4 regions of the Nocardia sp. NPDC051750 genome follow, and region 2 is predicted to be linked to each of the others. Evidence: riboswitches for the same ligand, from Rfam matches in the RefSeq annotation. Region 2 holds a riboswitch; each other region holds the start of a gene.
The links. A riboswitch is a leader RNA that binds a small molecule or an ion and turns the genes downstream of it on or off. The one in region 2 is predicted to bind cobalamin.
Positions count from the first base shown of each region.

Region 1 (5,904 bases), on a different contig from region 2:
ACCCGGGGTGAGTGGATATCGTAGACACCCGGACCGACGCCCGCGTCGAAGCCGGCGGCATTCAGGTCGTCGAGGACCTCCATATGTGAGCGGGCCGCCTCGATCGAGGTCACATCCGCGTCCAGTCCGGCGATCGCGTCGATCACCTCACCGAATTCGGAATAGCACAGATGGGTGTGGATCTGGACGGAATCCGACACCCCGGAGGTCGCCAGCCGGAACGCGCCCACCGACCAATCCAGGTAGGCCTGATGGTCGGCGCTCCGCAGCGGCAGCAGTTCGCGCAGCGCCGGTTCGTCCACCTGGATGATCCGGATTCCGGCGTTCTGCAGGTCGACGGTTTCATCGCGGATCGCCAGCGCGACCTGGCGTGCCGAATCCCCGAGCGGCTGATCGTCGCGGACGAAGGACCAGGCCAGGATGGTGACCGGCCCGGTGAGCATGCCTTTCACCGGTTTGTCGGTGAGCGATTGCGCGAACCGGATCCAGTCGACCGTCATGGGCGCGGGCCGGGACACGTCCCCGAACAGGATCGGCGGGCGTACGCAGCGGGTGCCATAGGACTGCACCCAGCCGAGTTCGGTAGCCGCGAAACCGTCGAGCTGTTCGGCGAAGTACTGCACCATATCGTTGCGTTCCGGCTCGCCGTGGACCAGCACGTCGAGTTCGAGCTGCTCTTGCAGGGCGATGACCTCGGTGATCTCCTCCCGCATCCGCCGCTCGTATTCGGGCCGGTCGATATCGCCCTTGCGCAGAGCCGCCCGGGCCAGCCGGATCGCCGAGGTCTGCGGGTAGGAGCCGATCGTGGTGGTGGGCAACGGCGGCAGCTGCAGCCGGTCCTGTTGCAGGGCCCGGCGCCGCGCCGCGGGGGCGCGCTCGATCGCGTCCGGCCCCAGCGCGGCCAGGCGTGCACGCACCTGCGCGTTGCCGATCCGCGGATCGGACCGGCGGGTCGCCGCTGCCGCGCGGGCCTGCTCCAGCTCCGCTGCGATGGCCTCGATGCCGGTGTTCAATCCGGTGGCGAGGAGCCGCACCTCGGCCACTTTCTCGGCGCCGAACGCGAGCCACGAGCGCAGGGCGTCGTCCAGCTGTGTTTCCGCGGCCAGCGTGTAGGGCACGTGCAGCAGGGAGCAGGAGGTGGATGCCACGACGTATTTCGCGCTGCCGAGCAGTGTGGCGAGGGTGGACAGGGCCTGGTCCAGGTCGGTGCGCCAGACATTGCGTCCGTCGACGACCCCGGCGACCAGGGTTTTGTTCGCCAGTGCGGGGACGGCGGCCGGCGCGTCGACGGTGCCGCCGGCGACCAGGTCGACCGTGAGCCCTTCCACGTCGGTCCCGGCCAGGGCGTCCAGGGCCGGTCCGGGGTCTCCGAAGTAGGTGGCGACCAGCATGGCCGGCCGGTTCGCCGGTGCTGTCAGTTCGGTGTAGACGTGCCGGACCACCGTCAGTTCCTCGGCCGTGAGGTCGGTGACCAGCGCGGGCTCGTCGATCTGCACCCACTCCGCGCCTGCCGCGGCGAGCAGGCCCAGCAGTTCGCGGTAGAGCGGGATCAGCTCGCCGACGCGATCCAGGGCGGCCGCGCCGGTCGACTTCGACAGCTTCAGGAAGGTGATCGGGCCGATCACCACCGGGCGGGCAGGGACACCGAGTTCGATCGCCTCACTCAGCTGCGCGAGCACCTCGCCGGGGTACAGCGCGAACGTCGTCTCCGGCCCGATCTCGGGGACCAGGTAGTGATAGTTGGTATCGAACCATTTGGTCATCTCCAGTGGTTCCACCGCATCGGTACCGCGGGCCGCGGCGAAATAGCGGTCCAGCGGATCGGTGATATCGGTGACCCGCGGCGGCAGGGCGCCGAGCAGTGCCGCCGTGTCGAGCATCTGGTCGTAGTAGGAGAAGGTGCCGACCGGGATCGAATCCAGGCCCGCGGCCTGCAGTTCGGCATACTGATCGCGGCGCAGGGTGCGCCCGGTTTCGTGTAGCTGTTCGGCGTCGATGCGCCCGGCCCAATAGGATTCGGTCGCGCGTTTGAGCTCCCGGCGCGGCCCCACCCGGGGAAGTCCGAGAACGGTTGCGGTGAACGGGCTGTGCGAAGTAACAGTCACGGTGTTCTCCAGTGCTGATGGTCGGCCGACCCTCGCCTTACGCGGGCGCACGGACACCGATGAGACCCCGGATTCCCGGCCGCACGGCCGGAACATGTCAGCATTGGTGGACCGCGACGCCCAATCCACGAGGCGGTGGTCACCGGGTACGGCGTACCCGGTACAACCGGCAGGTCTTCGGACTCGCGGGCTCCGGCCGATCGGCCGACCTACTGACCATCGCTTCCCAGGCTGTGCGCCCAGTGCTGATGATGGCGTTCGTTCCTGCTCACCGCTGCGGGACAGTTCCGGATTCCCACCGGATTCCCTCTCACCCGCTCGGTGCGGGCTTCGACGCCGTGCCGGTCGTTCGGGGCTCCGAGTCGACCGGCCGGCGAACCAGCTGCGTGATCCACCATAGTCCGCACCGCATCCGGCGGGGCCGGGCCGGAGCCCGATGGGGGTGCGGAAAGTTGCCGGGTGTTGTCCGTACCCGGCCGGGCGCACCATCCGCCGCCGCCTGCGGTGAGATATGACCGGACGATGACCAATACTTCGCAGTGCTGCCATACCCCCTTGTGAAGATTCTGCGAAGTGGACTTCGGAGTCGATCCTGGATGTGGCGCCGGGTACGTTGGGTCAATGTTCTCGAAAGTCTTGGTTGCCAATCGTGGCGAAATCGCCATCCGGGCCTTCCGTGCGGCCTACGAGCTCGGTATCGGAACGGTTGCCGTGTTCCCGCACGAAGACCGGAATTCGGTCCACCGCCTGAAGGCGGACGAGGCATACGAGATCGGTGAGGAAGGGCATCCGGTCCGGGCCTATCTATCGGTCGACGCGATCATCGAGGCGGCCAAGACCGCCGGCGCCGACGCCATCTACCCCGGATACGGGTTCCTCTCGGAGAACCCGGACCTCGCCGCCGCCTGTGCGAACGAGGGCATCACGTTCATCGGCCCGTCGGCCGAGGTCCTCGAACTGGCCGGTAACAAAGCCCGCGCGATCGCGGCGGCGAAGGCGGCCGGGCTGCCCGTGCTGAATTCCAGCGCCCCCTCCGCGGATGTCGGCGAACTGCTCGCGGCGGCCGAATCCATGGAGTTCCCGGTATTCGTGAAGGCGGTCGCCGGTGGCGGCGGCCGGGGGATGCGCCGGGTACAGACCCGCGAGCAATTGCGCGAGTCGATCGAGGCGGCGTCCCGCGAGGCCGAATCCGCGTTCGGCGATCCGACGGTCTTCCTGGAACAAGCGGTGGTGAACCCCCGACATATCGAGGTGCAGATCCTGGCCGATACCCAGGGCAATGTGATGCACCTGTTCGAGCGTGACTGTTCGCTGCAGCGCCGGCACCAGAAGGTGATCGAGCTGGCGCCCGCCCCGAACCTGGACCCGGAACTGCGGGACCGGATCTGCGCCGACGCGGTGGCATTCGCGCGGCAGATCGGCTACAGCTGCGCGGGCACCGTCGAATTCCTGCTCGACGAACGCGGTAACCATGTCTTCATCGAGATGAATCCGCGGATCCAGGTCGAGCACACGGTGACCGAGGAGATCACCGATGTGGACCTCGTGCAGTCGCAGCTGCGGATCGCGGCCGGGGAGAGCCTGGCCGATCTGGGGTTGAGCCAGGACACGGTGACCATTCGCGGTGCCGCGCTGCAATGCCGGATCACCACCGAGGATCCGTCCAACGGCTTCCGGCCCGACGTCGGCCGGATCACCGCCTACCGCACCCCCGGTGGCGCGGGAATCCGGCTCGACGGCGGCGCGAATCTGGGTGCCGAGATCGGGGCCTACTTCGATTCCATGCTGGTCAAGCTCAGCTGCCGGGGCCGGGATTTCCCGGCAGCGGTCGCCCGGGCGCGCCGTGCGCTGATGGAGTTCCGGATCCGCGGGGTCACCACCAATATCCAGTTCCTGCTGGCGGTTCTCGACGACCCCGATTTCAAAGCCGGGCGGGTTACCACCTCGTTCATCGACGAGCGTCCCCAACTGCTCTCCTTGCGTGAACCGGCCGACCGCGGCACCAAGATCCTGAACTACCTGGCCGATATCACCGTGAACAAACCGCACGGTGCGCGGCCGACCGCGGTGTACCCGCACGACAAACTGCCGGCGATCGACCTGTCGGTGCCGCCGCCCGACGGGTCCCGGCAGAAACTGCTGACGCTGGGGCCGGAGGGTTTCGCGCGGGCGCTGCGCGAACAGAAGGCCGTCGGGGTTACCGATACGACCTTCCGCGACGCCCACCAATCACTGCTGGCGACCCGGGTGCGGACCAACGGCCTGCTCGATGTCGCGGGGCACGTCGCCCGGCTGACTCCCGAATTGCTCTCGGTCGAATGCTGGGGCGGGGCGACCTACGATGTCGCCCTGCGGTTCCTGTACGAGGATCCGTGGGAGCGGCTGGCGGCGTTGCGCGAGGCGATCCCGAATATCTGCCTGCAGATGTTGCTCCGCGGCCGCAACACCGTCGGCTATACGCCCTATCCCGAACGGGTGACGCGGGCCTTCGTCGCCGAGGCCACCGCGACCGGGATCGATATCTTCCGGATCTTCGACGCGCTCAACAATGTCGACCAGATGCGTCCGGCGATCGATGCGGTCCGCGAGACGGGCACCGCGGTAGCCGAGGTCGCCCTGAGCTACACCGGGGATCTGACCAGCCCGGACGAAAAGCTCTACACCCTGGACTACTACCTGAAACTGGCCGAGCAGATCGTCGACGCGGGCGCGCATGTGCTGGCGATCAAGGATATGGCGGGTCTGCTGCGCGCCCCGGCGGCGGCGAAACTGGTGACCGCGCTGCGCAGTAATTTCGATCTGCCGGTCCATGTGCACACCCACGACACCCCGGGCGGTCAGCTGGCCACCTATCTGGCGGCGTGGCAGGCCGGCGCCGACGCCGTCGACGGTGCCGCCGCGGCCATGGCCGGGACCACCAGCCAGCCCGCGCTGTCGGCGATCGTCGCCGCTGCCGCACACAGCGATTACGACACCGGCCTGAACCTGGGCAATGTCTGTGATCTGGAGCCGTACTGGGAGGCGCTGCGCAAGGTCTACGCCCCGTTCGAATCGGGTCTGCCCGCCCCGACCGGCCGCGTCTACACCCACGAGATCCCCGGCGGCCAGCTGTCGAACCTGCGGCAGCAGGCCATCGCGCTCGGCCTGGGCGACCGGTTCGAGGAGGTCGAGGCGAAATACGCCGCGGCCGACCGGCTGCTGGGCCGGTTGATCAAGGTCACCCCGTCGTCGAAGGTCGTCGGTGATCTCGCGCTGTCGCTGGTCGGGTCCGGTGTGGAGGTCGCCGATTTCGCCGCCGACCCCGGCCGCTACGACATCCCCGATTCGGTGATCGGGTTCCTGCGCGGCGAACTCGGCACCCCGGCGGGCGGCTGGCCCGAACCGTTCCGGGAGAAGGCGCTCGCCGGCCGTGGTGCCGCCAAGCCGGAGACCCCGCTCTCGGCGGAGGACGAGGCCGGGCTGGCCGGGACCTCCCAGGAGCGTCGCGGCACCCTGAACCGGCTGCTGTTCCCCGGACCCACCGCCGAATTCCTCGCGCATCGCGAGAAGTACGGCGATACGACCGGGCTGTCGGCGAATCAGTTCTTCTACGGCCTGCGCCACGGCGAAGAACATCGCGTCCAGTTGGAGAAGGGCGTCATCCTGCTGATCGGGCTGGAAGCCATCTCCGAACCCGACGAGCGCGGTATGCGCACGGTGATGTGCATTCTCAACGGGCAACTGCGCCCGGTCTCGGTGCGCGACCGCTCCATCGCCAGCGAGATCCCGGCCGCGGAGAAAGCCGATAAGAACAACCCGC
Region 1 covers NZ_JBITCK010000004.1:551,758-557,661, forward strand. The annotation lists gene metE (5-methyltetrahydropteroyltriglutamate--homocysteine S-methyltransferase) at 1-2,105, opposite strand, end outside; cobalamin riboswitch at 2,256-2,449, opposite strand; gene ACIA75_RS20955 (pyruvate carboxylase) at 2,727-5,904, shown strand, end outside.
Region 1: another riboswitch for cobalamin. It lies ahead of metE (5-methyltetrahydropteroyltriglutamate--homocysteine S-methyltransferase); the one in region 2 lies ahead of ACIA75_RS15875 (ABC transporter substrate-binding protein).

Region 2 (5,904 bases):
GCACGCTGTGCCGCCGAAGATGTGGCGACCGCGGTCGACGAGGGCGCCGATAGCGCCGAACTCGCGCGCCTCAGCGCTGCCCTGGTCGAACTCGCCCGGGACGCGGAACGGTTGCGGTGAGGGGTGCCGAAACATCCTGTACCGCGAGCGGTGCCGGAACGCCCCGCAACGGTCCCGACCGGATCGCCGGCGTGGACCGCAGGGTGGCCGCGGCGAGGCCCGTGACCAGCACAGAGAGGATCAGGAACGCGAGCAGTGTGGCGGTATCCGGATGGATCAGTGACTGACCGCGCATCGCCTGCCAGAACGTGATCGCCTGGAGACCACCCCAGCCGAGAATCGCCACGCCGACCAGCCGGCTCCGGGTCCGTCCGGGGCGCAGCCGCGGGTGGCGTGCCGCGGACCAGGCGAGCAGCAGGACGATCGCCAGGAGTATCTGGATTCCGTGCAACCCCACGAAATGCGGGATGCGCAGATCGCCGCCGAGAGTGCTCCAGTGAGTGATCGGCATACCGGCGACGGCATCCGGTGCCCCCACCGCCCGCCGGGTGTCCGGATCGACGACGGTATGCCCGGCGGCCAGTTCCACCAGCCGGCCGTCCGCGGTGCGGGTGAGCTGGGTACCGGTGAACCCCATGAGATAGCCGAGCGCCATCGAGATCACGGCCAGGGCCAGCCCGCCGCGAATTGCCCACACAGTCGGCCGATCCGCGCCGGGACGTATCGAAACGATCACGGCGATCAGCAGATTCGCAACGAACAGACCGGGCACGCCCGTGGCGAACACCATTTGCCCGATCTCGTTCACCGCGTCGGTCTCGGTGTTGAAATGGCTGAAGGTTCCGCGCGCGGCCTGGACCACCACGAATCCCACATCCACGATCCCGGTGACCGCGAAAACGGTCCCGAGCCACCAGGTGAAGCGCTGACCTCGGTGCGGGAGCGACAGCAACCAGGCCAGGGTGAGCGAATACAGGAAGAACGCCAGCCCGAATTTGACCGGTTTGAGCCACACCGATTCACCGAGCACCTGACGGTCGTCGAAAAGCATGGCGACCAGGCCGGAAAACACCAGACCGGCCATCGCCGCGGAACAGAGCAGCAAAGGCCGGTGCAGGCGCCCGATCACCCGACATGGATCGGAGGTTGTGGGGCGGCCGGAAGGTTCCGGCACGCCGGGCATAGAGATCTCGGACTCGGTGGCGAGCCGCTTCATGTTCATGGACCGACGGTAGGAACGGAAGTCCGTGCGCGGCGTCCCGCTCCGGAGCGGGGTACCACCGGTACCCCGGTATCGCCGGAGCTGCCGGGATCGGTCGTGGGTAGGGTCAGCCGGGGAAGTTGTTCACATCCATGCCGCGCGCGGCGAACCACGGCATCGGGTCGATCTTGCCGAGACCCGGATGGTGGACCTCGTAGTGCAGGTGCGGTCCGGTGGATTGGCCGCGGGCGCCGACCGTCGCGATCACATCGCCGGCGCGGACCGGCTGTCCGACCTGCACCAGGATGTCCTGCATATGGCCGTACACGCCGACGGTGCCGTCGTCCTGCTGGACGCGGACCCACAGGCCGAAACCGGTGGCCGGGCCGGCTTCGATCACAACGCCGTCGGTGACCGTTTTGATCGGCGCGCCCATCTGGCCGGCGAAGTCGATACCGTTGTGGGCGGTGCCCCAGCGCGGGCCGAAGCCCGAGCTCACGACGGCGTCGACCGGGCGTACGGTGGTGGGCCGAGGCGGTTCGGGGAAGGGGAACGCGACGGGCTGGTTGTCCGCGGCCGGCTTGTTCGGGTCCCAAGCCGCGGGGTCGTGGGAGGTGGCTTGTTGTTCGCCGGGCGCCTCGGCACCCGGGTGCGCGGCGGAGGTCGCGGCGACGGTGTTGATCTGTTCGTTATCGGAATCGGCGCCTGCGGCGAGGAGGCCGAAGCCGGCGCAGAGCGCAGTCGTGGTGGCGACAACCTGCGTCGTTACGCGACGACGGCCGATCGACGGCACCGTGAGCTTGCGGAAAGGTAACGGAAGGGTCACGGGCATGCTTAACAAGCTAGGGGACCGTAACGCAGTCGCAGCAATCCTGTGGCAACCGTCACTGAGGATCAAAAGCCCAGGTCGCTTATAACCGAACGGTAACGAAACCGGAAATTCACTGCGTCTAGCTGCGCAAATGAGACATTTGCCGAGGTTTGACCGGGGGTGTTCTCAATGGAGACACTGTATGAGTGGTCGCTAACAGAGTTGCGCCGCTGATCGCCCTCGCCGACCCCACCCGGCGGGCGATATTCGAAGCGTTGCCCGCCGGGCCGCGATCGGTGGGGCAGCTGGCGAAACAGGTGGGGATCAGCAGTTCGGCCGTATCGCAGCATCTGCGGGTACTCCGGGAAGCGCGCCTGGTGATGGTGCGCCCGGTCGGCAATCGGCGGCTCTATTCGCTGGACCCACGGGGCCTGGGCGATGCCCGCGACTACCTGGAACAGTTCTGGCCGAGCGCCCTCGCCGCCTACAACGCCGCCCTGAGCGATGCCCGCGGCCGCGGATGAGGTGGCCGGTCAGCCCACGCGGCGATATGCGGAGCTGGCAACCCCGGCCTCGGCGCGTCGTTTCTCCAGCTGCCGGTCCAGGGCCGCGACCACCTCGGTGGCGCCGATCTGCAGAAGCCCGGGATCGGGTGTGGTCGCCTCGCGGTCGCCGGTACGGCCCGCCCACAGGACCTCGTGCCGGTTGAGCAGATGCCCCGGTGGACCGCCCTGTGCCGGGGAAGTCGGGCCGAACAGCTGCACGGTGCGGGTACCGAACGCGGTCGCGAGGTTGGCGACACCGGTGTCGCCGCACAGCACTACCGATGCTTCGGCGACGGTCGCCGACAGTTCGATGAGGTTCTGGTTCCCCGCGAGCACCCGGTGACCGGCCAGCCCCGCCCGGGCCGCGATACCGAGGGCGCGTTCGCGATCGCATTCGTCGCCGGTGAGCACCACCTCATGGCCCAGTACCAGCAGATGCCGGATCACGGCCGCCAGCCGATCGGCCGGCCAGCGTCGTGCCGCGGCGCCCGCGCCCACGTGCACGACCACGCTGTCGCGATGGCTGGTGGTGGCGACCGGCGGCACCAGCCCCAGGTTTCGCCGGTCCGCGCCGATACCGTCGAATTCCAGGAGATGGCACCAGCGGTCGATCGGATGCCGATCGTCGTGCCAGTCGGGCCCGGGTATTTCGGGGAACGCCGGATTACGGTAGGTGAGGATTCGTTCGGCGCCGGTTTTGCTGAGTTCCACGATCGGCGTGGCCTCGGCGCCGTGCAGGTTGACGGCCAGCTTCGGCGGCGGCCCGTCCCAGCGCAGTCCCTGCGGATCGGCAATGGGGACCATCTCGTCCACCACTGCGATCAGATCGACGATGGGGCGCAGGCGGTGCGGGGTGGCGAGCACCAGATGATCGTTGCGCCGGGCCCGCCGCAGGGCACGCAACGCCGGAACAGCGGTGAGCAGCTCACCGAGACCGCGTGCCTGAAGCACGAGAACTACCGACACCCGACTCTCCTAGCCACCTGTTGCTCGTCTGCCGCCCCCTCCCCGTACCACCCCGAGGGGTTGGACCACGACGAGAGCATTCCCTGGTTGACTACCCGTGCGGTCCGGGAGCAAACGTGGGCTGATCGCGGCCTGGGTCACATGGTGCGAATCACAACGAGCGCGCGACGGAACGTGTGCGGAGGTACGTAGAGAGCGCGCCGCCGGAGCGAATGCCGCGGTCCGCACGGAACGCATGGCCGGAGCGGATTCGAGGGTCCGCCGCGAGCGTATAGCGGGAGCGGAGTCGGAGGTCCGCCGCGAAGGCATGGCCGGAGTGAACGCCGAGGTGCTCAGTGAGCGCATGGCCGAAGTGAGCGCGGAGGTACGCGTAGAGCGCACGGCCGCGCGGCGGTACGCATATCGGGTCTCGAACTGCCGTGTGCGATCCGATCGAGGACGCTCCGGCCGGCACCGGGCAGCCGGGGACTTCGGTGGGTATGGTTCCCGGCCCGGCGCTTCGGTAATGTCTGCGAGGTCCACAGGGAAGACCGGTGCGAGTCCGGGGCTGTCCCGCAACTGTGAGGTTCGTTCGCGAGCCGAAGCCAGATACCTGCGGATGAAGTACTGAAACGGTGATGATCACGTGGGTATTGATCGATACGCCGAACCGGCCGCCGCACAGCGCGGCCGGTTTCGCATATCCGTGTCGCGTGAACCGCCTGACGCGACGGGAGTCGGATATGCGTGGTGCACCACTGGCGTTGAGTCGCCGATCGTTCCTGGTGGGCAGTGCGGTGACAGCGGGTGCGCTGGCCGTTGGATGCGGGAGCGGCGGTGGCGCCGCATCGGATACGTTCACCGCGGCCTTCCAGGGGTCGGGCGCCGGCGAGGGGATCGATCCGGGCGTGAATACGCTGTTCATCGACGAAGCCCGGATGAAGGCGGTGTACGACGGGTTGTTCGAGGTCGATTCGGCGATGGCGCCGATTCCGCGCCTCGCGGAATCGGGTGAGCCGAACGCCGACGGCACCCACTGGCGGATCGCGCTGCGCGACGCGCGGTGGCACGACGGGAAGCAGTTCACCGCGCGCGATGTGCTCTACACCCTGTCCCGGGTGCTCGGGCCGGCGCCGCAGCGCCCGTTCATCGCCGCGTCCTCGCTGGACCAGGTCGATCTGCCCGGCTGCCGGGCGGTCGACGACCGGACGGTCGAGATCGCCTTGAAACAACCGTCTTTCGAGTTCCTCATCGCGTTATCGGTCTACGGGACCAAGGTCGTGCCGGACGGCGCCACCGATTTCCGCAGGCCGGTGGGGACCGGCCCGTTCGTCTTCGAGTCGTTCGAGGCCGGCCGGCAGTTCACCGCCGTCCGCAACGAGCACTATTGGGGCGGTGCCCCGGAGATCGGCGCGCTGCGGATAGTCAGCGCGGAGGCGGACGCGCGGGTGAACGCGGTACAGGGCGGCGAGATCGACTACGCCGACAACCTCACCCCCTCCGCGGCCCGGACCCTGCAGGGGCGGCCCGGGATATCGGTGGTCTCCACACCCCACAGCGGCATCTATTTCTTCGCTATGAAAACCGATCGCCCGCCGTTCGACAACCCCGATGTGCGCCGTGCGGTGATGCGGATGGTCGACCGGGCCGAACTGCTGAAGGTGGCACTCCAGGGGCAGGGGGAGATCTCCAACGACGTATTCGGCAAGGGCTACCAGTACTACGCCGACTTGCCCCAGCACGAATACGATCCCGACGAAGTCGGCAGGCTGCTGCGCCGCGCCGGTGTGCGTGACCTGTCCTTCGACCTGTTCACCGCGCCCGTCGCCTACGGGTTCGTCGAGGCGGCACGACTTTTCGCCGATCAGGCCGCGGCCTGCGGGGTGCGGGTGAACGTGGTGCTGGGTTCCAAGGACAGCTACTACACCGACGCGCTGGAGACCGGGCATCTCACGATGGGGCAGTCGGGGCCGCTGCCGATTCCCAACCACTTCGCCTCCCGGTTGCTGACGGGGGCGCCGCAGAATCGCACGAAATGGTCCGACCCGGAGTTCGACCGGCTCTACGCCACCGCCCAGGCCACCCGGAGCCCGGAGGCTCGCGCGGAAAAATATCGGACCATGCACGAAATACTGCACGACCGAGGCGGTTTCATATTCTTCGCAACCACGAATTGGCACAGCGCGGCGGGGGAGCGGTTCGACCGGCTCCCCACGGCCGTGCCGAACTCCCACGACTGGGCGCGTTTCGATCAGGTGCGGGTCCGATGACGGGGGCCGAACTCGATCCCGCGCGGGCGCGCTACTGGCTGGACCGCTGGGATCGGCAGCAGGAACGCTATATGCCCGACCGGGAAGCGCGGTTCGAGGTGATCGGGGAGGTGCTGTCCGAACTGCTCGACC
Region 2 covers NZ_JBITCK010000003.1:474,718-480,621, forward strand. The annotation lists gene ACIA75_RS15850 (hypothetical protein) at 1-120, shown strand, start outside; gene ACIA75_RS15855 (hypothetical protein) at 71-1,222, opposite strand; gene ACIA75_RS15860 (M23 family metallopeptidase) at 1,329-2,033, opposite strand; gene ACIA75_RS15865 (ArsR/SmtB family transcription factor) at 2,219-2,536, shown strand; gene ACIA75_RS15870 (glycosyltransferase family 9 protein) at 2,546-3,523, opposite strand; cobalamin riboswitch at 4,001-4,138, shown strand; gene ACIA75_RS15875 (ABC transporter substrate-binding protein) at 4,246-5,772, shown strand; gene ACIA75_RS15880 (class I SAM-dependent methyltransferase) at 5,769-5,904, shown strand, end outside.

Region 3 (5,904 bases), on a different contig from region 2:
CGGTTCCCCTTCCGTCGGCCCGGAGTACGGGCGTGCGGGGAGCCGGGCGTGTGTGGTGCCCGCCGGGATGATCTACCCGAAAGATAACCGACGGGCGTCCGGCCCGCTCCCCACTGTGTGCGAGTGCGCGCGGAGAACGGGCATGGTGGTGCCGGCCGGAATTCACCCACCTCACGCGGAGGTGGCACTGCGCCGGGTTGCCCCGGCACAAGCAGGAGTTGAACCCGTTTATGCCAGATAACCGGCCGGCGTCGGCCCGTTCTCGTTGCGCGGCACGGGCAGGCGGGTGGGCATGTGATGTAACCGGAGTCTCTACTGCTCTATCCGCTGAGCTACAGACCCCGCGCGGGGTGTGGCGGGATTCGAACCCGCGCCGGTAGACCGAAAACCGATTCACGCCGGCCCACCCGCTGCGGTGTGCCGTGCCCGGAACTGTACGCACCAGGACCCGTTGTCTCCATGTGTTTTCCCGAATGGTTTACCCGTATTGCCGCGCCATGGTTGTCCGGCAACATTCGACCCCGGCGGTACTACCTGCCGGCCGGGAGCTGGGACGAGGCAGGACGGCGGTAGCGGATGACGGGTACACCGTCGTCGACCGTGACGGTGGCTCGGACACCGTAGACGTCGTGGACCAGTTCCGCGGTCAAGGTATCGGCCGGGTGCCCGTGGGCGGCGACCCGGCCGCGGTCGAGGACCAGTACGTAGTCGCAGAACATGGCGGCGAGGTTGAGATCGTGCAGGGCGACCACCGTGGTGATCGGCAGGCGGGTGATCAGGTCGAGGATCTCGAGCTGGTGGGCGATATCGAGGTGATTGGTGGGTTCGTCGAGCAACAGCTCGGTGGGCTCTTGGGCGAGGGCACGGGCGATCTGGGCGCGCTGGCGTTCGCCACCGGAGAGCGTGTGCCAGGTGCGGTGTGCGTGCTCGGTGAGACCCGTGGCGTGCAGGACGCGCTCGAGCGTCTCGTCCTCCTGCGGATCTGTGCCGAAGAGATCGCGGTGCGGGATCCGGCCGAGGCGGACGATATCGCGGACGGTGATATCGACGTCGGTGTGCGCGTGCTGGCCGACCATCGCGATCCGGCGGGCCAGCGTTCGCCGGCCGAGACGGTGCAGGGGAGTGTCGTCGAGGGCGACGGTGCCGCGATCGGGTCGTGAGATCCCGGCCAGCAACCGCAGGAGCGAGGATTTCCCGGACCCGTTCGGCCCGAGCAGGCCGACCGTCTGCCCGGCGCGCGGCCGGATATCGACATCGTCGACGACCAGGTTGCCGCCGCGGGTCCAGGACACGTTTTCGGCGCTCAGCGTCATAGCGTCCCCGGAATCTTGCGGTATTCGAGCTGGTTCGTGTGATCCGCCGGGCGGTACCGAGGCCGGGTTCTGTGCTGCGCGTCCCGGATCATGCGGTGCTCCGGGTGCGGAAGAGCAGGAGGGCGAAGGCCGGGACCCCGATCAGCGCCGTGACCACCCCGACCGGCACTTCCTGGGGAGCGAAGACCGTCCGGGCGAGCGCGTCGACCCATACCAGCAGCACCGCGCCCAGAACGGCGCTGACCGGGAGCAGCCGGCTGTGCCGGGGACCCACGAGGAACCGGGCCGCGTGCGGGAGGACCAGGCCGACGAAACCGATCGCCCCGGCCGCGCTGACCAGCACCGCGGTCATCAGGGCAGTGGCCACGAGCAGCAGCAGCCGGATCCGCCCGACGGCGATACCCAGTGTCGCCGCCGCCGACGATCCGAAGGTGAACGCGTCGAGAGCGGAATGCTGCCACCAGCACAGCGCGAACCCGGCGGCACAGACGAGCGCGGTGACCGAGACATCGGTCCAGGTGGCGCCTGCCAGCGAGCCCAGCAGCCAGAACAGGATGCCGCGGGTGCGTTCGGCGTCGGCCGAGGAGAGCACGATGAACGAGGTGAGCGCCGAGAACAACTGGGTGCCCGCGACCCCCGCCAGCACCACCTTCGCGGAACCACCCCCGGCGCCCGCCGCCAGCAGCAGCACCAGCCCGAACGACACCAGTGCACCGACCAGGGCGCCGGTCGACAGTGAAATCAGCCCGCCACCCACGCCGAGCACCGCCACGACCACCGCACCGGTGGACGCGCCGGAGGAGATACCGAGGACGAACGGGTCCGCGAGCGGGTTGCGCAGCAGCGACTGCATGATGGCCCCGCACACAGCCAATCCGGCGCCGCAGATCGCGGCGAGCAGTGTGCGGGGCAGCCGCAGTTCCCAGACGATGCCTTCCCGGATGGCGGAAACCCCGGAGGTGCCCACACCGAGTTTCTCGAACAGCACACCGTAGACATCGCCGATGGACAGGTCCGCGGGACCGATGGTGATCGTGAACGCCATCGAGACGGCGAGCACGGCCAGCCCGAGCAGCACCAGCGCGGCCGTGGCGGGCGCGCGGGTGACCCGGACAGCTGTGGGAACCGGCGGTGCTGCTGGGCTCACGAACCGTAACCCCACCGCTCCAGCGCGTCGGCGACCTTCTCGATCCCGTCGACGGTCCGGATCGACGGGTTGAGATCCGCGCCGTTCACGACGATGTAGCGCTTGTCCCGCACGGCACTCAGCCGCGCGGTCACCGGATTCGATTCGAGGAAGGAGATCTTGCTGTCGAGGGCGTCGCCGGCCAGGCTGCGCCGGCTCAGGTCGGCCAGGACGAGGGCCGTCGGGTTACGGTCGAGCACGGTCTCCCAGCTCACCTGCGGCCACTCGTTGGTGGTGTCGGCGAAGGCGTTCGTCGCGCCGACCGCCTCGGTGATGATCCCGGACGATCCACAGCACCCGGCCATGTACGGGGTGGAGGTGTCGGCGAACCAGTACGCCAGCGACATATCCCGGGCCGCGATCCGGCCGACCGCGGCGTCGTACCGGGTCTGCAATTCGGTGACCAGCTGCTCACCGCGCTCCCGGATATCGAAGATCGCGGCCAGCTCGCGGATTTCTTTGTACACCGAATCCATGGTCAGCGGTTCGGTGCGGGCGCCGTCGGCGTTGACGCTGACATCGGTTTTGCCGTCGCAATCGGTGGGCGACAGATAGGACGGCACACCCAGCTGGGCGAACTGCTCCCGCTCGGCCACCCCGCCGGTGCCGAGCGTGCCGCCGAACGATGCCGCGACGAAGTCGGGCTCCTTGTCGAGAACTACCTCGAACGACGGCTTGTTATCGGCCAGCCGGGGGACCTGGGCGTTCTCCGCGGCCAGGTTCTCCCGGACCGGATCGGTCCAGGTCGCGGTGCCCACCATGCGATCGGCCAAGCCGAGCGACAGCATGATCTCCGCCGCCCCCTGGTTCAGGGCGACAGCGCGTTGCGGGGGAGCGTCGACAGTGACCTCCGCCCCGCAGTTGCTGACCGTCAGCGGATAGCCGGTCGCGCCGGGTGCCGTATCCGAGGCGGTCCCGGCGTCGGAGGCCGAACAACCGGCGAGGGCCGCGGCGGACAGGACGGCGGCGATGATCAGCGGAAACGACCGCATCAGGCGTGGACTCCTTGCATCTGGGCCTGTGCGCGAGGCCGGCGTCGGGCGGCGCGTGAGTGATCGGACTTCACCTGCACGGGTGTCACCGTTGCGCGCCAGTCCCGGAATCCCACCGGGTTCCCTCATCACGCCGCGGGCCGCAGTGCGACCACCGGCCATGCTATCGGACGCCTAACTGGACGTACGACCAGGTCGAGTATCCGCTGCGGTGCGGCGTGTGAGGTGGGTGGCGTGTGAGTCGGCTGCCAATCCTGGCTGCGAACGCGACGGCCATTTCCTGCCAGCGTGACAGCGAGGTATCGCGTTTGCTCATAGAGACACGAACAAACGCGAAAGGGACTGGGATGTCGGAGAATATCGTGGTGGTCACCGGGGCGACCCGCGGAATCGGGCGCGCGACCGCGACGGCGTTCGCCCGCAAGGGGTACCGGGTGATCGTGACCGGCCGGCGGGCCGAAGCGGTGGACGCCGTGGTGCGTGAGCTGCGGGCCGAAGGCCTCGCGGTGGAGGGCGAACTGCTGGATGTGTGCTCGGTCGACAGTGCCCGCTGCCTGGCCGAATCGATCGGTGAACGGCACGGTCACCTCGACGTGCTGGTCAACAATGCCGGCATTCTGCCCGAAGCGACGGTTTCGGGCTCGGTGAACTTCGCGCACCCGGGTGCGTTCACCGAGACATTGATGACGAACACCTTCGGCCCCGCCAATGTGATCGAGGCCCTGCTACCGCTGGTCCGCAAGGCTCGGTCGGGGCGCATCGTCAATATCTCCACCGAGATGGGCTCGCTCACCGAACAGCGCAACCCGGAATCGCAGTACTACTCGATGGTGGTGCCGGGATATCAGGCGTCCAAAGCGGCCCTGAACAGCCTCACAGTGGGGTTGGCGAAACTGCTCGCCGATACTCCGGTGCGAGTGACCTCGGTATGCCCGGGCTTCGTCGCGACCGAACTGGCCCCGGCCGCCGCGGACGCGCCGACGACAGCGGACGACGCCGCGCGGATAGTGCTCGAGGCCGCGGAATCTCCCGACCCGTGCACGGATGGCGCCTTCATCGGTGCCTCCGGGCCGATTCCCTGGTAGGCGGATTCCGCGGGGTGGATCGGGCCGCGAACGCGGCCCGATCCATTACGGCCGGTCCCGCCCGGGACCCTCACCGGCGGGTGTGGACAGCCGGTCCTGTTCGACGTGCACGCAGACTGCCGTGATCCGGGTTTCGCAGTACTGAAGAAACGCGGCCACGTCCGCCTCGCGGCCGGCCCACTCGTCGGCCGCCTCCCCGAGGTAACCGGCCCGCGCGAGTCGCAGCACTGCGGCGTGCTCGGCGGGCAGGCGGGGGAGGAGGACTTGTGCGGCCTCGGCTTTGGACAACACGGTTCCCGACTCGGCCGTGACCCACGTCCGGGCGACCGTCAGGACGGCGTTACGTTCGTCTCCGGCCGCGCCGGCGATCAATTCCGGCAGCCCCGCGGTGATCGCGCGGAAGAGGTCACCGGCGGGGACCGGGTCCAGTACCCGCGCGGCGGGCGGGCCGGACAAGGTCAGCGACGAATCGCGCACCATGGTGGTGAGAATCGTCAGATCGGGGTCCTCGGTGGGGGCCGGCAGGTGACCGCGCTCGAAGTCGTCACGCAACCATTCGCCGTACACGAAATCCGAGCGCGGTGGAAACCGCCAGGGCACCAGATCGTCGCGCACCACCACGGTGAGTTCCACCGGGCGGGCCGGACCCGACCGCGGCCACCGGCCGGACACCTGCATCAGCTTGCCGGCCAATGTCTTTCGCAGCGCATGGTCGAGGCTGCTGCCGACCACGGCCAGGAAATCCAGATCGCTGTCGTGGCGCAGCCCGCCGGTCGTCGCGGAGCCGTACAGATACAGTCCGATCAGCCCGTCTGCCAGCACATCCGTGATGACCCGGGCAGCGGGGGCGGCTTCGGCGGCCGGATCCGGTATCGATTCCACGTCCCCACCATAGGCGCGCACGAAAATTTGAAAACCATTATCGTTACGGACATGTCCGTCAATGATCGCTCCACGCGCGCTTTCGATGCCGCCGCCGCCGATTTCGACCGCCTCGGTGAGTACTTGTGGCGGCCGATCGCCGCCGCCACCGTGGAGCGCACTGCCCCGGGGCCCGGTGAACGGGTGCTCGATGCGTGTTGCGGCACCGGCGCGTCGGCGCTTCCCGCCGCGGAGCGGGTCGGGGCGGCAGGCCGCGTGGATGCCGTCGACCTCTCGCCGGCCCTGATCGATGTTCTGCGCCGGCGAGCATCCGGCTCGGCCCAGTTGCATCCGCAGATCGGCGATGTGACCGCCTGGCCCGGCGAGGGTTACGACCTGGTCCAGGTTGTCTTGGGGATCTTCTTCTTCCCGGATATGACCACCGGAACCGATCATCTGGTCGGCCG
Region 3 covers NZ_JBITCK010000002.1:378,218-384,121, forward strand. The annotation lists gene ACIA75_RS08955 (ABC transporter ATP-binding protein) at 531-1,313, opposite strand; gene ACIA75_RS08960 (FecCD family ABC transporter permease) at 1,402-2,358, opposite strand; gene ACIA75_RS08965 (ABC transporter substrate-binding protein) at 2,457-3,491, opposite strand; cobalamin riboswitch at 3,527-3,662, opposite strand; gene ACIA75_RS08970 (SDR family NAD(P)-dependent oxidoreductase) at 3,839-4,576, shown strand; gene ACIA75_RS08975 (aminoglycoside adenylyltransferase family protein) at 4,622-5,458, opposite strand; gene ACIA75_RS08980 (class I SAM-dependent methyltransferase) at 5,510-5,904, shown strand, end outside.
Region 3: another riboswitch for cobalamin. It lies ahead of ACIA75_RS08965 (ABC transporter substrate-binding protein); the one in region 2 lies ahead of ACIA75_RS15875 (ABC transporter substrate-binding protein).

Region 4 (5,904 bases), on a different contig from region 2:
AGCCGCGGGAGCGGGCCAGTTCCAGCAGGCGGGTGTGCAGTTCAGGGCAGCGCGGCGCCGAGCCGTGTACGACGTGCTGCGCGCATTGACCACGGTCGCCTGCTGCGGGTGAGCCGATCCGGCGCAGTAGCTAGTGAACCGGCGCCGCCGACGTGCAGCGCCCGTCCGCGTGGGCCGACGTCCGGCGACTATGGCCTCGGACACCGCCGGTCGCCGCATTCACCGCCGGTCGCCGCATTTTCTGCTGACCGCACATCAGCGCATGCTCATGATCGCCGGAGAATCCGTGGTTCTATTCCGTTGTGGTCGGACCGGTTTCGACCCGTTCGGGTGTGGTATCGCGACCGGCGGGGCGGTCGGCCGCCGGAGTCCGCTTGTTCATCTCCGACCCCACCCGCGACCGCGCCAGTTCGTCCGGGTCGGCCGCTACCCGCAGCGGCCGGCTCGGCAGTCTGGCCGCGACTCGATAACCGCCGCTGGGCTTCGGGCCCGCGGTGAGCGCGCCGCCCAGTGCGTGGGTGCGTTCCCGCATGGCGATAATGCCCATTCCGCGGGTCGGGCCGGTGTGTTCGGGTTTGCCGGTGGGCCTGGTGTTGTCGATCGTGAGGTCCACGGAATCGGCGGTGAACCGCACGGTCACCGTGGCTTCGGCACCGGGGGCGTGCCGGATGACGTTGCTCAGCGATTCCGTCACGATCTGGGTCGCGGCCTCATCGATCGCCCCGGGCAGGGACCCGGCCGTCCCGACCAGGCGAGTGTGCACGATGAGTCCCGCCAGCCGGGGTTTGCGCAGGAGTTCGTCGAGGTCGGACATGGTCGGGTCGGGCTCGCGCGCCGGCGGCGGCGGTGCGGTGGGCGTGCCGTCGGCCCGGATGGTCGATTCGGCGTCGCGCGCCGATTCCGGCGGGCCGGTTCGCTCGCGACGCACGAAACCGCCACGCCGGGACCGTTTCTCCCGGTCGCGCGGTAGCGCTGTATCGGTATCCCGCCGCTGCTGGTTGTCGGATGCGGGCGGTGCGGTGGGGCCGGCCGGTTCCACCGTCTGGATCGCGTGCCGCAAGGCCTGCACATCTTCGAGCGCGTTGCGGCTGGTGGTCTTGATCTCGGCCACCGTGCCCGCGGCCTTCGCCGATTTGTTCTCGACCTGCTGCAGCGCCATACCCGACTGCACGTTGATCAGTGAAAGGTTGTGCCCCACCACATCGTGTAGTTCCCGCGCGATCAGCAGGCGCTCGGTACTCACCTCGAGCTCCCGCAGCCGCTGTGCCGCCACCTCGGTGGCGGCATCCCGCTCCCGGTGGGCGCGCAGGAGCACGCGGCGCTGCCACATCAGCACCGCCAGTGCCGCGGCCAGCGCCGGCCAACCCAGTAGCCCGGCTATCTCCCAGCTCGTCATCGCGAACTCTCCACCTGTATCACCCTATTCGCCCATCGGGCGAAGTCGGCGCTGCACACCCGGATTCCCGGTATCGCAAAGACATTCCGGGCATGAGCGGGTCAGGCCCGGAAGCGTTACCACGCAGGGCCCCCGCTCATGCCCAACAGACACAGGCCGAATCCGCCGGTTGGGCACGAAACGATCGGCGGCGGCGCGATACCGGTCGCAACTGCCGCGTGACCAGGCCCTGCGCGGGTATGGTCCAGTGATGGTCGACCAGCAAGTGCGTGTACCGGACCTGTCAGCACGGCCGTATGAGCTGACAGTGGAACGGGTGATGAAAGCCTCGCCCGAACTGCTCTACTTGGCATGGACCCAGGGATTCGATATCTGGTTAGCAGAGCCCGGGACGATGCGGATGCGCCCCGAGGTGAACGAGCCGTTCTACTTCGAGGCGGGCCGGGAGGAGAACAGGCGTCCGCACTACGGGCGATTCCTGCGGCTCGAACCGCGGCGCCTGGTCGAAATGACCTGGCTGACCGGGCCCGGCGGTACCGAGGGTGTGGAAACGGTGCTGCGGGTGGAGTTCGTCAAACAACCCCGCGGTATCCGGTTGCGTCTGCGGCACAGCGGTTTTGCCGACGAAGCGGCCCGCGACCGGCACCGCGCGGCCTGGCCGCCGGCGCTGGCCCGGCTCGACGAACGTACGGCTGCGGCCGGCTGACAGGTGCGAGTAGGTTCGACAATGGCCCCCATCAATTTGTCTTCGAAAGGATTGTGATGCCCACACGTACCGCGCGCACCGCATGGACCGGTGGTCTGCAGGACGGCTCCGGCCAGGTCGAGCTGGTCAGTTCCGGAGTCGGCAAGTACGAGGTGTCCTTCCCCAAACGGTCCGCCGACGAAGCCGGCGGCACGACCAGCCCGGAGGAGTTGATCGCGGGAGCCCATGCGTCCTGCTACGCGATGGCACTCTCGAACGAGATCGCCCAGGCCGGGGGAACTCCGGAGAGCCTCGATGTATCGGCGTCCGTCACCCTCGGACCCGATCCGGCCGGTGGGTTCCGGATCAGCCGGATCGCGCTGACCGTGCGCGGCCGGGTGTCCGGTCTGGACAACGCGGGTTTCACCACGGCGGCCGCCGCGGCCAAGTCGGGATGCCCGGTGAGCAAAGCACTGGCCGGAGTCGACGAGATCACGCTCGACGCCGCCCTGGAATCCTGAGCGGTTCCCGGGCTCCCGCATCGGCGGGGCCCGGGACCACCGGACGGGTGCGGATGGCCCCTACCGGCCCCGGAACCAGGCGCGCGCCGCCGGCGTGTACATGGCCGGGATCGCGACCAGCACCGCGCAGATATGCCCCACCCGAGTGAGCACGACGAGAATATTTTCGACGGTCGGATCGGGAAGCGCGCCGCCGATACTGCCGGCGGCCGCCAGCGCGGCGATCGGTTCCACCAGCAGCGACGCCGAGCCGATCAGGCCGATGCCGAAGGTCAGCATCAGCCGCGCCCAGCGGTCACCGCGCAGCATCCGCCAGGCCACCCCGAGTACCACGGTGTAGATCACCGCGCGCACGAGCAGTCCGCCGGCGACCGAACCGAGGTCCGCGGCCGGCTCACCGAGTTGCCCCACGGTATGGACCCCCGCCTCCGCGACGCCGAACCCGACCGCCGTCACCAGCGCGAGGAACGCGGTGGTGACGGCCCCGGGCCGCGGGCGATCGACACCTGACTCGCTCATGCTGTGCTTATCGCGCATGAGCGAGGGCCCTGCGTGGTTACGCTTCGCTGCCGCCTCCGGGCCTGACTCGCCCATGCTGTGCCTATCGCGCATGAGCGAGGGCCCTGCGTGGTTACGCTTCGCTGCCGCCTCCGGGCCTGACTCGCCCATGCGGATGCCGGTCTGGTTCATGCACTCGACACTTCCGGGGGCACACCGGAGCCGGAATCACCCTGCGGTGGTGGCTGTTTCCGGTACCGGGGTACGGCTGTGCGTGCTCCACTCGGTGAGCACCGCGAACGCGAGGCCGATGCTCACCCACAGCGTGGTGGAGACCGCCAGGGACGCGGTCCGGAACTCCCACAGCAGCGTGGCCGGGAAATCCGGACCCACCTCGTTCACGCCGGGCAGCGCTATGTAACCGATCGTGGTGATCAGCGCGAACACCGCAACCGCGGCAATGAGCCGGACGGTTTCGAGTTGCGTGCGCAGCAGCTTCCAGACGTAGACCCCCGCCGCTGCAGCGACCAGGCCCAGGACAACAGCGGCGACCCACAGCAGAGTGCGTTCGCTGATCGTTTCCGGATCGCCCACCGCAGGTGGGTTGGCGGGGTACTTGAAGAACGGCACGGCCACTACCGCGAGCCAGCCGCCGAGGCCGAGCCCCAGCACCAGCCGCGGTCCAGGTAGCGAGGTGAACCGCCGGACGTAGTGCGCTGCCGTCGCGACGATCGCGCCGAAGGCCATACCCGCGAGGGCGTTCGCCAGGAACTGGCCGAACTTCTGCCACGGCCGGCTGACCACGGCTTCGTCCTCGTCGTGGCTGTGCCCGGCTTCGTCACCGTGGGTGTGCCCGGCCGGAGAATCGTGCGAGTTCGCCTCGGTCCCGGCCGCGGCCTCTTCGATGGCGATGGCCGCGTCCACCTTGGGTTCGCCGACGAAATTCCCGACGACACCCGCCAGCAGTCCGGCGATCAAACCGGCGAGCAGGCCACGGATCAGTAGAGCTCCGAACGACCCGCTCAGTGGCATGGGACGCCCAGCAGATGCCGTCCGTCGTGCATCAGCTCGTGCAGGAACATCCCGCTGCGCGAGATCGCGCCCTGGTCGAAGCCCACCAGGTAGAGCGTCAGCAACGCCAGGAATACGACACCGGCCGTGATGAGCACGGTCGCCGCGGTCTCGGCGGCCCGGCTCGGGACGTGGACGATGGCCATGATGTGTCCTCCTCCGGGAGTTCGCGTCCCGTCGAGTGCCATGCGTCGGTGCCGGTGTCTGGCTCTCTCCGCCGCGGCGGAGAACACAGTGGCGCGACCGCTCCGGGATCTCACCGGATTACCGCATCACCTTCGCTTATCCCTCGAACTGTGACACCGGAGCGGCCGGGCGTCAATATGTGGTGGAACAAAGTGCTGGTCACGCCGCAGTGAGCGGCGTGACCAGCGAACGGATCAGGAGGCGGGCTTACCCGCCACGTCCAGTACCACCTCGAACTCCAGCAGCGACGCGCCGGTGGCGACCGGCTTGTTCTGCTGACCGGCGTGGGCCTCCTTGGCCGGGCCGTCACGCCACGTCGCGAAGGACTCCTCGGAATCCCACTGGGTGACGACGAAGTACCGGTTCTCGCCGGCGGTGGGCCGCAGTAGCTGGAAGCCGAGGAATCCGGGGGAGTTCTCGACGGCGTGCGCGCGGTGGGCGAACCGCTTCTCCAGTTCGGGTCCCGCGCCCTCGGGGATCTCGATCGCATTGATCTTCACAACAGCCATACTGTATATATTGCGCCGCCTCCGGCGGCGCAGGTTCGGGCCCCCCTTGGTCCCGAACCACCGTGGTGAACCACGACGAGCGGGTGGCGGGTGTGCCTACCGTCGGCCGGGTATGAATCCTCGGGCAGGGCGCGGCCGGGCCGGAATACACTCTTGTCGATGTTGCACGACGAAGGCGGGACCGGAGCCCCCATACTGCTGCTGCACGGTTTGATGGGCAGCGCCCGGACCTGGGCGGATCAGGTCGGCTGGCTGCGTGGCCACGGTCATGTGTACACCTTCGACGCCGCCGGGCACGGACGCCCCGCGCCGGCCGAATTGACCACCGACGCGTTCGTCGCGGACCTGGCCGCGGCAACCGCCGACGTCACCGTGCCGATGGTGGTCATCGGTCACTCGATGGGTGCGCTGCACGGATGGGTCTTCGCGGCCCGGTATCCGCAGCGGGTGCGGGCGCTGGTGGTGGAGGATATGGCCGCGGATTTCACCGGTCGCACGGCCGCCGGTTGGGCCGCCATGGTCGCGGCCTGGCCGCAGCCCTTCGCTGACGAGGCCGCCGTGCTCGAGTACTTCGGCCCGGTTGCCGGGCGCTATTTCCTCAACTCGTTCGACCGGACCCCGGACGGTTACCGGCTGCACGGAGATATCACGACTTTCCGCGATATCTCCGAGGAATGGGGAACCCGTGCGTTCTGGCGGGAATGGGCCGAGTCCAGCGTGCCCACTCTGCTGATCGAGGGCGAGCACACCATCACCCCGCCGGGCCAGATGCGTCGTATGGCGGAATTGCATCCGAATGCCGAACATATCGTCATCCCCGACGCCGGGCATCTGGTGCACGACGACCAGCCCGCTCACTACCGGGCCGAGGTACAACGGTTTCTCGCTCGCGTGCTCGCCACGGAACCCACTCCGGACCGCTGATCGGCCCGCCCCGGTCGCGGCCGGGTCAGCCTTCGCCGGCCAGTGCGAACCGGCCATCGCGGGTCTGTTCGATCAGACCATCCACCAGGAGCGAATCCAGCGCCCGGTCGCGCT
Region 4 covers NZ_JBITCK010000001.1:1,199,882-1,205,785, forward strand. The annotation lists gene ACIA75_RS05225 (sensor histidine kinase) at 293-1,396, opposite strand; gene ACIA75_RS05230 (SRPBCC domain-containing protein) at 1,647-2,102, shown strand; gene ACIA75_RS05235 (OsmC family peroxiredoxin) at 2,159-2,602, shown strand; gene ACIA75_RS05240 (hypothetical protein) at 2,663-3,121, opposite strand; gene ACIA75_RS05245 (CbtA family protein) at 3,329-4,132, opposite strand; gene ACIA75_RS05250 (CbtB domain-containing protein) at 4,123-4,317, opposite strand; cobalamin riboswitch at 4,349-4,491, opposite strand; gene ACIA75_RS05255 (antibiotic biosynthesis monooxygenase family protein) at 4,552-4,866, opposite strand; gene ACIA75_RS05260 (alpha/beta fold hydrolase) at 5,026-5,790, shown strand; gene ACIA75_RS05265 (A/G-specific adenine glycosylase) at 5,816-5,904, opposite strand, start outside.
Region 4: another riboswitch for cobalamin. It lies ahead of ACIA75_RS05250 (CbtB domain-containing protein); the one in region 2 lies ahead of ACIA75_RS15875 (ABC transporter substrate-binding protein).